2 linked regions of the Puniceicoccus vermicola genome follow. The protein of the gene in region 2 binds, or shares a complex with, the protein of the main gene of each other region. Links are inferred from orthologs where the notes say so. Each region holds a gene or a part of one and is shown on either strand. Other genes may lie near its edges. The genes, in order: tsaD and tsaE.

Region 1 (5,944 bases), on a different replicon or contig from region 2:
TGAAGAAGGAATAACGGCCCGATCCGATGGAGAGACTCTTCGTCGCAATCGGCCTACCCGATTACGTCAATCAGGCCTTGGCGGCTCTCCAGGAGCCAACCCGAGGAATCCGCTGGTCTCTGCCGGAGAATTATCACCTGACCCTCTTCTTCCTCGGTGAGGTAGATCCTTTGCACACCCCGGCGATTCGTGCGGCCATTCGACAGATCCAAGTCCACTCCTTCATCCTTCCGATCGGAGGAGTCGGGCATTTCCCGCCCCGTGGGCAACCGAGTGTCCTCTGGGCGGGAATTGGCAGCGGACACCCTCACCTTTTCCAACTTCAGCATCATCTGACGGACCTACTCTTCAATCTTGGGTTCGATCCGGGCGACCGCGCGTGGAAGCCCCACATCACTCTTGCCCGCTGCAGTGGAGTCTCCCCCGAGACTGTCCGCCAGTTCGAGAAAAGGCACGCCGAGTTCGAGACCGCTCCAGCCCGTGTCGATCAGTTCAGTCTGCTCTCCTCCGAACGGCGGGGGCCACGGCATTTTTATTCCGTGGTCGAGTCGTTTCCGCTTCTCAGCGAGTAGCGCCGATCAATCGCCAAGGAGGCGGTAGGCATCCCGGGCGATTTCCCCTTCTTCATCGGTCGGAATCACCAAGATCTCGATCTTCGCATTAGCCGCACCAATCAAGCCCTCGACTCCGCGAATGTTCTGATTGCGGTCCGGATCGATTTCGACGCCTAGCTCCGACAACCGCTCGGTGCTCTTGGCCCGGATGTTCGAGCCATACTCACCGATCCCTCCCGTGAAGACAATTCCGTCACAACCGTTCAAAACGGCGAGGAAGCTGCCGATATATTTACGGATGCGATAGCAAAAGACATCAATTGCCAACTGGGCAGATTCGCTACCTTCGGCAGCGTGCTTCTCCAACTCTCGCATGTCATTGGAAATACCGGACAAACCAAGAAGCCCGGACTCCCGATTAATGAGTCGGTCGATGTCTTCGAAGGACCATCCAGATCGACCTAGATGCAAAAGAATCGCCGGATCAAGATCACCACTTCTCGTTCCCATTACCATTCCTTCTAACGGCGTTAGGCCCATCGAAGTGTCGAGACAGCGGCCATTTTCAATCGCCGCCATTGAGCATCCATTTCCCAGGTGACAGGTAATCCAACGGCTCGCCAAAGGGTCTTTTCCGGTGAGCTCAGCCGCGCGTCGCGCCACAAAGCGATGCGACGTTCCGTGAAATCCATAACGCCGAATTTTCTCCTCCTTGTAGAGTTTCTCCGGCAGAGCGTAGCGATAGGCTTCAGCAGGTATCGTCTGGTGAAAGGCCGTATCGAAGCAGACCACTTGAGGACGTTCGGGAGCGATCGCGCGGGCGGCCTCGATCCCGATCAGATTCGGGGGATTGTGAAGGGGAGCGAGATCGCTGCAGGCGCGAATCCCCTCCATCACCTGATCATCAACCACAACACTATCTGAGTATTTCTCGCCCCCGTGCACGACCCGGTGACCAAATCCGTCTATCTCCGACAGATCCGATACCGCTCCTTTCTCATCATCCGCAAGGAAGGCTAGAATTGATTGCAACGCCTCCTGATGATCTTTCGCGGAAACATCTGCATCAATCTTTCCCCGAACCGTCTCCTGATGCCCTTTTGGCTTTTCCTCTCCGATTCGCTCGATCAGCCCCGTGGCGTGGACTTCTCTCTCCGGCATGGAAATGAGCTTGTACTTTACAGAAGAACTTCCGCAGTTGATCACCAGTATATTCATGTGACGATTGGCCATTTCTCTTCACCATGTAAATTACACGCCAATCGAGCCAGACGTTTTTTGCAAAACCTGTGAAACCTAGTCGGTCAGAGGCAGAGAAGGCTCAAATCCCAGGCGATCCCCGGCTAGGGAAACCGTCCCCGGATTTGCATAGGCAGCAAAAGCAATCATGGCCGCATTGTCCCCCGTGACCTTCGGCTCGGCCACTAGTCCCGGCAATCGAGTCTTCCCCGCCAATGCAGAAAAGCGTTCTCGCAGGGCCTTGTTGTTGGCCACCCCGCCGGACAAGCCCAGGCTCCGGATTCCACTTTCCGACTTCAGCACCTGCCTCATTTTCCGTACTAACGCGTCCACTACCGCTTCTTGATAGGAAGCACAGAGATTCCCGAACGAGTCCCGGATCTCCTCAGGAGCCATCTTTTCCAATCGGTAACGCAAACTGGTCTTCAAGCCGCTGAAACTGAAGGCGCGCTCCTTGGGATCCGCAAAGGCCCGTGGAAAACGAAAGGCACTGACGTCACCGCCCTCCGCCCGGCGTTCAATCTCCGGGCCACCCGGATACGGGAGTCCCATCAATTTTGCACCCTTATCCAAAGCCTCTCCGGCCGCATCATCACGGGTCTCCGCCAGAATCTCGATTGAGCGGTCCCGCTCCAACCGAAACAGGATGGTATTTCCGCCGCTGACAAGGAGTCCGAGGTGAGGAAGCAGATTCGCCAGTCGCTCCTCAAACGAATCCGGGTCCTCCGCGTGAACGGGGATAAAGGGTGACCAAGCGTGGCCCGCGAGATGATTCACTCCGACCAAGGGACAGTCATGATACAGCGAAAACCCCTTGGCCGCGGCAATCCCGATAGCGAGGCAACCTGCAAGCCCAGGACCCCGGGTGACTGCCACTTGATCAATCGAAGCGAAGTCCACCTTTTCTCGCAGGGATTCGAAGAGCCGGGGAAAATGTTCGAGGTGCTCACGGGCAGCCAGATCCGGCACCACACCTCCAAACTCACGATGCAGCACCAGCTGGCTGTGAATCAGCGAACACTCTAGCCCTTTCGCAGGATCAAAGAGGGCCAAAGCCGACTCGTCACACGAACTTTCGACTCCGAGAATCATGACTCTCCTTCGTCGATCTCGGCTTCCGAATTCATTTCCGACCGCAACAACTCGATCGCTTTCTCCAAGGCCTCGTCGGGGATGGGGGAAAACCCGAACTTATCTTCGAAGGCCTCATCGGACAATCCGAAGTCGTGCTGGGATTGAATGGAAAGGCGCAATATGTCTTCTTCGTCGATTTCGACCAACTCATCCGGTTCGAGTCCCACCCCTTCGATGGCTCTCCCGTCCGGGAGGATGTAACGGGCTGTGGTCATCGAAACTCCGTCGCCACCACTGAACTGATACACCGATTGGACCGATCCCTTACCATAGGAAACTTCACCGACCACCTTGGCTCTCCCCAAAGCCTGCAAGACTCCAGCCATAATCTCCGAAGCGGAGGCGCTGAAGCGGTTTTGCAACAGGACGACGGGGAGATCCTCCGGAACCATCGCCGGCTGCTCGGTATAAAACTCTTCAATCACTCCGAGGCCGCGACCGCGCACGGTGAGAAATTCCACGCCCGCCGGGACAAATAATTCAATATTGCCACGAGCCGCGTCGAGCAAACCACCCGGGTTGTTGCGCAGATCGATGACGAGGCCTTCCATGCCCTCACTGAGCAGCCCTTGAATCGCCTGTTCCAATTCGACCGCCGTTCGTTGCCCAAAAACTCCTACGGAGAGATAACCGATGTGATCCGGAAGCATTTCAATGTCCCGCACACTTTCAAAGGAAAGGAGTCGACGCTCGATCGTCTTCTGAATCACATCTTCCTCGCCAGCACGCCGAACCCCGACCTCGACTTCCGTTCCCGCCTCGCCACGCAGTTGATTCACGATCTCCCCTACACCGGCTTCCTCAACGTCCTCTCCATCGACCTCGACAATCCAGTCCCCGGGCAGGATCCCGGCTTCGCGAGCCGCTCCGTCAGGATTCAGGTCCATGACGAAGACCCGGCCATCAATCTCGCGGACCTCTGCCCCGATGCCCGCATAGGATTGCCGGGTCGGGATCGAGTAATCCTCAAATTCATTTCCCGAGAGATAGGTCGAGTAGGAATCGAGCCCCCCAATCAGGCCGTGCAGGGCATTGTCCCCGAGCTGATCAAAGCCCGACTTGTCCTCGCTTACATAGCTTTCCTCCGCGAGAAGCATCACGTAGCCGACTTTCCCCATGTTTCGCCAAAAAGACAGGGTAAAGACCCCATCCAAGTGTGGTGCGCGTAGATACAGGAAGGTCAGCTGACCGATCACAAAGACCAGCAGAAAGATTACGATGATTTTTCGGAAGCGCACAGAGAGAGTCTTAGAGCAAAATAAGGTGAGGGCAAATCCCCCTCTCATCAACGTCGGGATGCATGAATGATCAGACCGCCTAAATCACTTGGCGCAATAAATCTCCCACTTCTGCGAACCAATCCCGAACCGGTTGTTCGAGCCAGAGAACATAGAGGCCAATCGCCGCGCAGAGCATCGGCCCAAAGGGCACCGCAGTGCCGAATCCAATCGGCCCTTCTTCACCATCGTCCTCGCCGACCGGCGTTTCTTCACCAGGCTCTGATTTTTCGGCAGCCGGAACCTGGGGTGCCTCCCCTTTCATTCGCTGCCAAATCAAGATGGGTAGCAGGAGGACCGTTCCGATCAAGGCCCCTGCAAAGAGTGAAAACACCGCGCCCTGCCAACCGCAAAAAGCCCCGAAGCATCCAGCCAACTTCACATCCCCCTGGCCCAGTGCCTCCTTGCGGAATACGATTTCCGCCAAGGCTCCGAACCAATAAAGAACCGAGGACCCCACCAAGGCACCCACGACTGCGGAGGAAATCCCCGAGAAAGTCGCAATCCCCCCCGGGTTCGCGAACCCGTGCATTTCCGGCACCAAAGCCGATAGAAAAACGCCGAGGAACATTCCGCCGACCGAAAAGCGGTCGGGGATGATAAAATGGTCCAAGTCGATGAATACCGCGGGAACCAGCAATGCGAAGAACGCCCAATAGCAGAGAGCCACCGGAATCGGCTGACTCATCCATGCCAACAGGAACAGGAGGGCAGTCAGGAACTCAACAAACGGATAGCGGATGCTGAATTTGCGCCCGCAGCAGCGAGCCTTTCCGCGAAGGAGAAGCCAACTGAGAATCGGGATATTGTCATACCAGGCAATTGGCTTCCCGCATGCGCAACGGGAGCCAGGGAAGACGACAGACTTCCCCTCCGGAATGCGATAGATGCAAACGTTGAGAAAACTCCCGACGATGGATCCAAAAACGAAGGCGAGAATCCAACCAAACCAGGGGAAGCTTTCAAAGACTTGGGCAGCTGCAGACATCCCTCAGTCTTTACCGCGGGACCGCCGCTGCGGTCGATGCCAAAAACCGACCGCCGCCCACCCGACCGGCGCAGAGATTCCTCCGCCGGTCGAGCAGAACGCGTCAAAGCGCCTTAGTAAATTACCTTGTTGAGCGGATACTCGATGATCCCCTCGGCTCCGGCATCCTTCAGCTGCGGAATGATTTCACGCACCACCTTCTCGTCGAGAATGGTCTCCACCGCGACCCAATCGTCGGCAGTCAGCGGCGAAATTGTCGGCTGGCGCAGGGAAGGAAGGTCTTTGAGAAGTGCTTCCAAGCGCGAGCGCTCGATGTTCAACTTCAGGCCCACTTTGTTCTGGGCTTCCAGAGCGGAGGTCAGCAGAAGCGCGATGTCTTCGATCTTCTTGCGCTTTACCGGATCTTCCCAAGCCGTCTTGTTGGCGATGAGCTTCGTATTCGTGTAAAGGAGAGTGTCGACGATGCGCAACTTGTTGGCCCGCAGCGAGCTACCAGTCTCGGTAAGATCAACAATCGCATCGACCAAATCCGGAACCTTGACCTCGGTGGCACCCCAGGAGAATTCCACATCCGCGGTCACACCGTGTTTCTCGAGAAACTTACGGGTCATCCCCACCACCTCGGTAGCGATGCGCTTGCCTTCCAGATCCTTGACCGTGTGGATATCGGACGCCTCCGGCACCGCGAGCACCCAGCGGGAGCGGACCGTCGAGGCCTTGCTGTAAATCAGGTCACAGACTTCGACGATGTC
Region 2 (5,934 bases):
TTAGGCCATTCTCTTCGCGGAAGGATTCCAGGTCTTCCTGAAAATGGCTGAAATCCCGCTCGGATGCTTTTGTGGGATGGGTGAATGGGGCGAGGATCGAGATAAGGAAGAGGGAAAATCTCATGGCATTAAAATTAAGAATTGTCATCAACTTGGCAAGTTTTGCATAAGTTCTGCTTACTGATTCTGGGACACATTCTTATCCCTGCCGAGACTATTCGCGGGGAATCCTTTCAGGTCCAGAGAATAATTCAATGAAGCGAGAAGAAACCATAACAGAACCAGACGTAGTTTTGATTGGCGGAGGAATCATGAGTGCGACTCTGGCCGTGTTGCTGCGGCAGTTAGATCCCAATCTGGAAATTCAGATTATTGAAGCGTTGGCAGAGGTGGCCAAAGAGAGCTCAAATCCTTGGAATAATGCCGGCACCGGGCACGCAGCTCTTTGTGAGTTGAACTACACCAGCGAGCGTGAGGACGGTTCGGTTGATATTTCGAAGGCTCTGAAGATTAACGAATCTTTCGAGCATTCCCGACAGTTCTGGGCCACTCTGGTCGAAACCGGCATTCTAGGCGACCCCGGGGAGTTCATCACCCCCGTCCCGCACATGAGTTTCGTTCGTGGGGAAGATAACTGCCGGTATCTACGGCGCCGCTATGAAACGATGAGCGGTCACCATTTCTTCGAGGGAATGCATTTCTCGGAAGACCGATCCAAAATTGCGGAATGGGCTCCTCTTCTTTTGCAAGGGCGGCAGGACGATACTCCTATGGCGGTGACCCGAGCGGAGGCTGGTACGGATGTCAATTTTGGTGCCCTGACCGGTGCTCTGGTGCGCTACTTGGAGAATTCGCCCAAGGTGAAAATTGCGACCAACCACCAGGTGCGCGATCTGAAGCGGGCCAAAGATGGACGCTGGCACATGACGGTTCGCAACATGGGCAAAAAGATCAACCGCAGCGTAATTTCGCCCTTCGTCTTTGTCGGGGCGGGAGGGGCTTCGCTGCAACTTCTGCAAAAGTCGGGGATCCCCGAGGGGAAAGGTTATGGTGGCTTTCCCGTCAGCGGACAGTTCCTGGTCTGTAGTAATCCCGAGGTCGTGGAAAAGCATCACGCCAAGGTGTATGGCAAGGCGGCGGTTGGTTCTCCGCCCATGTCGGTGCCGCATTTGGATACGAGAATCATCGAGGGGAAACGCTCGATTCTTTTTGGTCCCTACGCAGGTTTTTCTCCGAAGTTTTTGAAATCGGGATCTTATTTTGATCTTCCGAGCTCGGTAAAACTGAACAACCTGCGTCCGCTTCTGGCCGTCGGGAAGAACAACATGGATCTCACCCGCTATCTCATCAATCAGGTGAGGCAGAGTGAAGAGGATCGCTTGAATGCCCTGCGAGAATTCTTCCCCGGAGCCGAAGGCAAGGACTGGACCCTTCGCACCGCGGGTCAGCGCGTCCAGATCATCAAGCAGGATGAGAACGGCAAAGGAGTGTTGGAGTTTGGAACGGAAATCGTGGCTGCTGCCGACGGATCGATTGCCGCTCTTCTCGGTGCTTCGCCCGGCGCCTCAACCGCCGTATCGACTATGTTTGATGTTCTCGAAAAGTGCTTCGCGGCCCGGATGGAGGAGTGGAAACCCAAGCTCAAAGAGTTGGTTCCCAGTTACGGGATAGATCTGAGAAACGACCCCGCCATCTTCAGTCGCTTGCGGGAACGTTCGAACGCAATGTTGAAATTAAAAGAGCGGGCAGAAGCGGCTGCCTGAATCATCGCCTCGGTGGAGAGGAACGGCGCCTTTTCCTCAGGCGAGCTCGAGCGGAAAGTAGCGAGAGCTTCCAGCTCTCGATCGTAGTTCGAGTATCCAGTGAGGTTCAGGCAACGAAATCGCTATCGCGCTTCCGCTCCACCATCTGGAAATTTTGAGGAGGAATGGCGAGAGCCATTTCTCAGGATGTCCCACTACAGAATGATATGCGGCGTTTGCGTGATTTCCGTTCAGCTTCGATTCGACTCGATCCAGCGCAGGGCGGTTTCGCAGTCGGATTGGATGACGTCCTTCAATTCGTCTAAATCGGCGAATTTTCGTTCGGGGCGAATAAAGCGTATCCATTCGGATACGACGTCGTCTCCGTAGTCGGCGCTGCACTCTTCGAGAGAGTGAATTTCGAGTCGGGGGACGGTGGAGTTTTCCATCGTCGGGCGGAGTCCAAAGTTGGCGATGCCGAAGCGGCTTTCGCTGCGGGGGCTGTTGCGTAGGCGGTAGCGCACGAGATAGACCCCAAACTGGGGGAGGATGTCGGCTTCGACGGGAAGGTTGAGGGTCGGGAAGCCGATGGTGCGGCCGAGTCTTTTGCCTTCCTGAACGGTCCCGATCGAGTGATAGGGGCGTCCAAGGAGATGGTTTACTTCTTCGATCGGTCGGTCGGGCAGGATGCCGCGGATGCGCGTACTGCTGATCGGATCGCCGTCGAGATGGATCCGTTCGCAGCTGAAAACGGAGACTCCGCAATTCTTCAATTTGTCGACGAGGAGAGACGGGGCACCGGTACGGCCTTTGCCGAACCGGAAGTTTTCGCCGACGGAAACGCTAGCCAGGGAGGGAACGATTTCTCGGATCCAACTCACGAATTTTTCGGCGGTATGACCGGCAAACTCCGCGGTGAATTTCTGGATGAGACAAAGATCGAGTCCCATTTCGCGGAGGAGTTCTTCTTTCACCTCGGGAGGATAGATTTGCGGGGTTGGGGAGTCGGGGCGAAACAGGTGGCTGGGGTGTGGGTCGAAGGTGAGGATCCCGCAGAGGCTGCCGTCGAGTTCCGCCGCCTGGATGGCCGAATGGATGACGGCCTGGTGTCCAATGTGCAGGCCATCGAACATGCCAATGGCGAGATGGACGGGGCGCTTCAGCGAACGGAGTTCGGAAAATTCAGGAGTGCGCAATGTCTTCATGAGCTTCTCTCTTGGGAGGAGGGATGGCTTGGCGATGGATTGAGGAGGGATAACCGTCGCGCGTGTTCCCCGGCCGATTCAATTTTTAATTGGAGATTGGGAAGGGGGAGGCAGTTGGTGACCCGCTCGGGCCATTCGACAAGAAGCAGCCACGGTTCTTCGAGAATGTCTTCAATCAGAAGTGAGTCGTATTCTTCGGGGCCCGAAAGGCGGTAGGCATCGAGATGGACGAGTTGGCCGCGGGGCGATGAATAGGTGAGAAAGTAATTATAGGTCGGACTCTTCACCGTGGTCGTCACGCCCCATCCTGCGGCGATCCCTTTAGAAAGGGTGGTTTTTCCGTTTCCCAAGTTTCCGGAAATGGAGACCGTTTGGTTGGGGGCGAGGGTGCGGCCCATCCACTCCCCAATGGCAAGGGTCTCGGCTTCGCCGGTGAGAAGGAGGCCTTTCTCCAATTCTTTCCAGTCAGGGTTCATCGCTGAATACGGAAGTGTTCAAATCCTTCGCCCTCGAAAAGATTGCCTCCATCGAGGCCGACGACTTTTGAGGGGGCGGAACCGTTGGGCGGCGGAGCGCTGCAAAGGGATCCCATGGCGGTAAGGGGGTGGTTGAATTGCTTTCTCCAGGCGGCCTCAAACTCCTGAGGATCGATCCCCGGCCGGGTGATGAAAAGGAGTTCGTAGTCCTCTCCGTCGGTAAAGGCGTGAAGCACTGCCGGTTTGCCGGAGTCTTGGGCAGCGGCTCTGGCGGCGTCTGAGACAGGAACGAGAGAAAGGTCAATCCGCGCCTGAAGACCGTCGGGGATCATTTTGGGCAGGTCTTGGCTGAGGCCGTCCGTGATGTCCATCATGGCGAGAATCTCCGGTCGGGCGGCCAGCCATTGGCCTTCGGACAAGCGAGGCTGAAAATCGAGATGGTGTCCAAGGATGCTGCCCCCGAGAGAACCGCTGGCCCATATCCATGCGCCGTCGGCTCCTCCAGTGCGCAGAACGGGCTGATCGGCCTCTCCGAGCAGGGTTAAAGTCGCTCCAAAGGATCCGGGTTCGGCTTGGGATACGTCGCCTCCGTTGATCTCGCAGCCGTATTGCTGAGCGCATTCGGCCATTCCCGTGAAAAACTCGGAGAGCCATTTCAGCGATAGGTCAGCGCCGCAAGAGAGGGCAAGAACCGCGTGCAGGGGATGGCCACCCATTGCGGCAATATCGCTAAGATTGCGTTTGAGCAGCTTCGCACCGGCTTGGGACGCAGACGCGGTTTCGTCGAAGTGACGTTTCCAAACCAGACTGTCATTTGTGAGGAGGAGATGCTTGCGCTTGGGAGGTGGAAGGATCGCAGTGTCATCCCCCATACCCCGCGGGTAAGGTGGGTTGGCCGCCCCCAGCCACTCCTGAATAAAACGCAGGAGTTGCTTTTCGCCAATATGGTCGAGCCGGTCGACGGCGCTCTCGGTGAATGGAAACACTGAGAGAAGGCTCTCGATTTGCAGCCGCTGCGTCAAGTGCAGGGGAAAGTAGGGCCGCAGCTTCAGCTGCGCCCGACGCCTCGAGTTGAAAATAGTCGAGACTTACCATTCAAAACTCTCCGGGTTAGTTGTTCTCGAGCACTCTAGTGCGTATCCTCTCGCGAGGACCGCACGACTGAAATCATGCACGAACGGTGGACGCTCAAAGTAGCGAGAGCTTCCAGCTCTCGATCGTTGGGTCTGGCATCTGTAGAGCCGCAGGCATCGAAATCGCTCTCGCGCTTCCGCTACACCATCAGGAAATTCGGAGAGGAACGGCGATAGCCGTTTCTTCAAACGCTGCTGAGCGGAAAGTAGCGAGAGCTTCCAGCTCTCGATCGTTGGGTCTGGCATCTGTAGAGCCGCAGGCATCGAAATCGCTCTCGCGCTTCCGCTACACTTTCAGGAAATTCGGAGAGGAACGGCGATAGCCGTTTCTTCAGGTGCGCTAGAGCCGAAAGTAGCGAGAGCTTCCAGCTCTCGATCGCTGGTCTAGCATCCGTAGATGCGCGGGCATCGAAATTGCTCTCGCGCTTCCGCTACACCATCAGGAAATTCGGAGAGGGACGGCGATACCCGTTTCTTCAGGTGTGCTAGAGCTGAAAGTAGCGAGAGCTTCCAGCTCTCAATCGTTGGTCTGGCATCCGTAGAGCCGCAGGCATCGAGATCGCTCTCGCGCTTCCGTTACACCATTCGGAAATTTGGAGAAAGGAGAGGGTATACCCCTCACGGCAAGAAAATCAGATTCAAATAGGAGAAGAGGTTGAAGAAGAGGTGAAAGAGGATGGGGGTCCGGATGTCGTGGGTGTCCTCGTAGATTTTGGCGAGGAGGAGGCCCATGAAGACTAGGGGGAGAAAGCTGTGGAGGCTGGCGTGGAGGAGGGCGAAGAGGACGGAGCTGAAGATGAGTGCGAAACGAGCGGACCATCGATTGCGGAGAAAGCGGTAGAGGAAAGCGCGAAAGACCAGTTCTTCAGAGATTGGTGCAGTGATCACGACCATGATCCCCATGATGATGAGAAAGGGCGCAGAGTCGGAGTCGGCGATCCATTGAGCGGCGATTTGAGGTTGGGGAGAGACGTCGAATCCGAGGCTTTTGAGAGCGAAGAGAATGCCGGCCCAAAGCATTCCGACGAGCCATATGGTCGGAATGTAGCGGAGGAAGAGGTGTCCGGCGTGGAGAAAAACATTTTTTTCGGAAACGCCTTCGTGTCGAAAGAAGCTCATCAGGGACCATCCGCGCATGTGCACGGCGGAAAGAATGATGGCGACGAGGCCGGTTTGCATGATCAGCGTCGCGCCGATGGACTGGACCTGCTCGTTTTCTTCGTTTCCAGGAAGAATGAGGTTTGTCAGGCTCTGCCCGAGAACGGGGGCGAAGAGGATGACGATGACCAACAGCCATAGGTAGCCGAGGAAGGAAAGCAGGGAGATGTCCCAACGCTCCCAGGGTTGGTTGGGATCGTAGGGGCTTCGAATCGGTCGG

The links.
Region 1: the proteins of tsaE (region 2) and tsaD are in contact, whole or in part, in a crystal structure (PDB 6N9A), measured with the Thermotoga maritima proteins. The link is inferred for Puniceicoccus vermicola from one-to-one orthologs. Residues at the interface, in WP_004082108.1 of Thermotoga maritima: Leu37, Gly38, Lys46, Lys57, Val59, Lys60, Ser61, Thr63, Phe64, Thr65, Leu66, Met67, Val69, Pro71, Tyr82, Arg83, Leu84, Asp86, Asp88, Phe89, Asp93, Ile128, Asp130, Glu131, Arg134; in WP_004082750.1 of Thermotoga maritima: Cys10, Asp11, Arg49, His50, Leu82, Gly84, Gly135, Gly136, Glu154, Thr155, Leu156, Asp157, Asp158, Ser159, Glu162, Asp165, Lys166, Arg169, Leu170, Tyr175, Lys213, Thr214, Leu217, Tyr218, Gln221, Arg222, Asn324.

What each region holds. Positions count from the first base shown.
Region 1 is NZ_JACHVA010000033.1:50,947-56,890, forward strand. What follows is about bases 869-3,867. They hold tsaD (tRNA (adenosine(37)-N6)-threonylcarbamoyltransferase complex transferase subunit TsaD), read right to left. Parts: upstream 2,886-3,867; coding sequence 1,851-2,885; downstream 869-1,850. Other genes in these bases: H5P30_RS02740 (acetate/propionate family kinase), read right to left, coding at 869-1,772; H5P30_RS02750 (S41 family peptidase), read right to left, coding at 2,882-3,867. In the rest of the region: H5P30_RS02730 (hypothetical protein), read left to right, coding at 1-14; thpR (RNA 2',3'-cyclic phosphodiesterase), read left to right, coding at 27-572; more of H5P30_RS02740, read right to left, coding at 579-868; more of H5P30_RS02750, read right to left, coding at 3,868-4,165; H5P30_RS02755 (prepilin peptidase), read right to left, coding at 4,245-5,192; hisG (ATP phosphoribosyltransferase), read right to left, coding at 5,306-5,944.
Region 2 is NZ_JACHVA010000138.1:81,494-87,427, reverse strand. Bases 1,684-4,672 are described here. They hold tsaE (tRNA (adenosine(37)-N6)-threonylcarbamoyltransferase complex ATPase subunit type 1 TsaE), read right to left. Parts: upstream 3,424-4,672; coding sequence 2,944-3,423; downstream 1,684-2,943. Other genes in these bases: H5P30_RS19930 (AIR synthase related protein), read right to left, coding at 3,420-4,409; ribF (riboflavin biosynthesis protein RibF), read right to left, coding at 1,994-2,947; mqo (malate dehydrogenase (quinone)), read left to right, coding at 1,684-1,763. Outside these bases: H5P30_RS19950 (serine hydrolase domain-containing protein), read right to left, coding at 1-124; more of mqo, read left to right, coding at 255-1,683; H5P30_RS19925 (CPBP family intramembrane glutamic endopeptidase), read right to left, coding at 5,175-5,934. UniProt on the Escherichia coli protein: Required for the formation of a threonylcarbamoyl group on adenosine at position 37 (t(6)A37) in tRNAs that read codons beginning with adenine.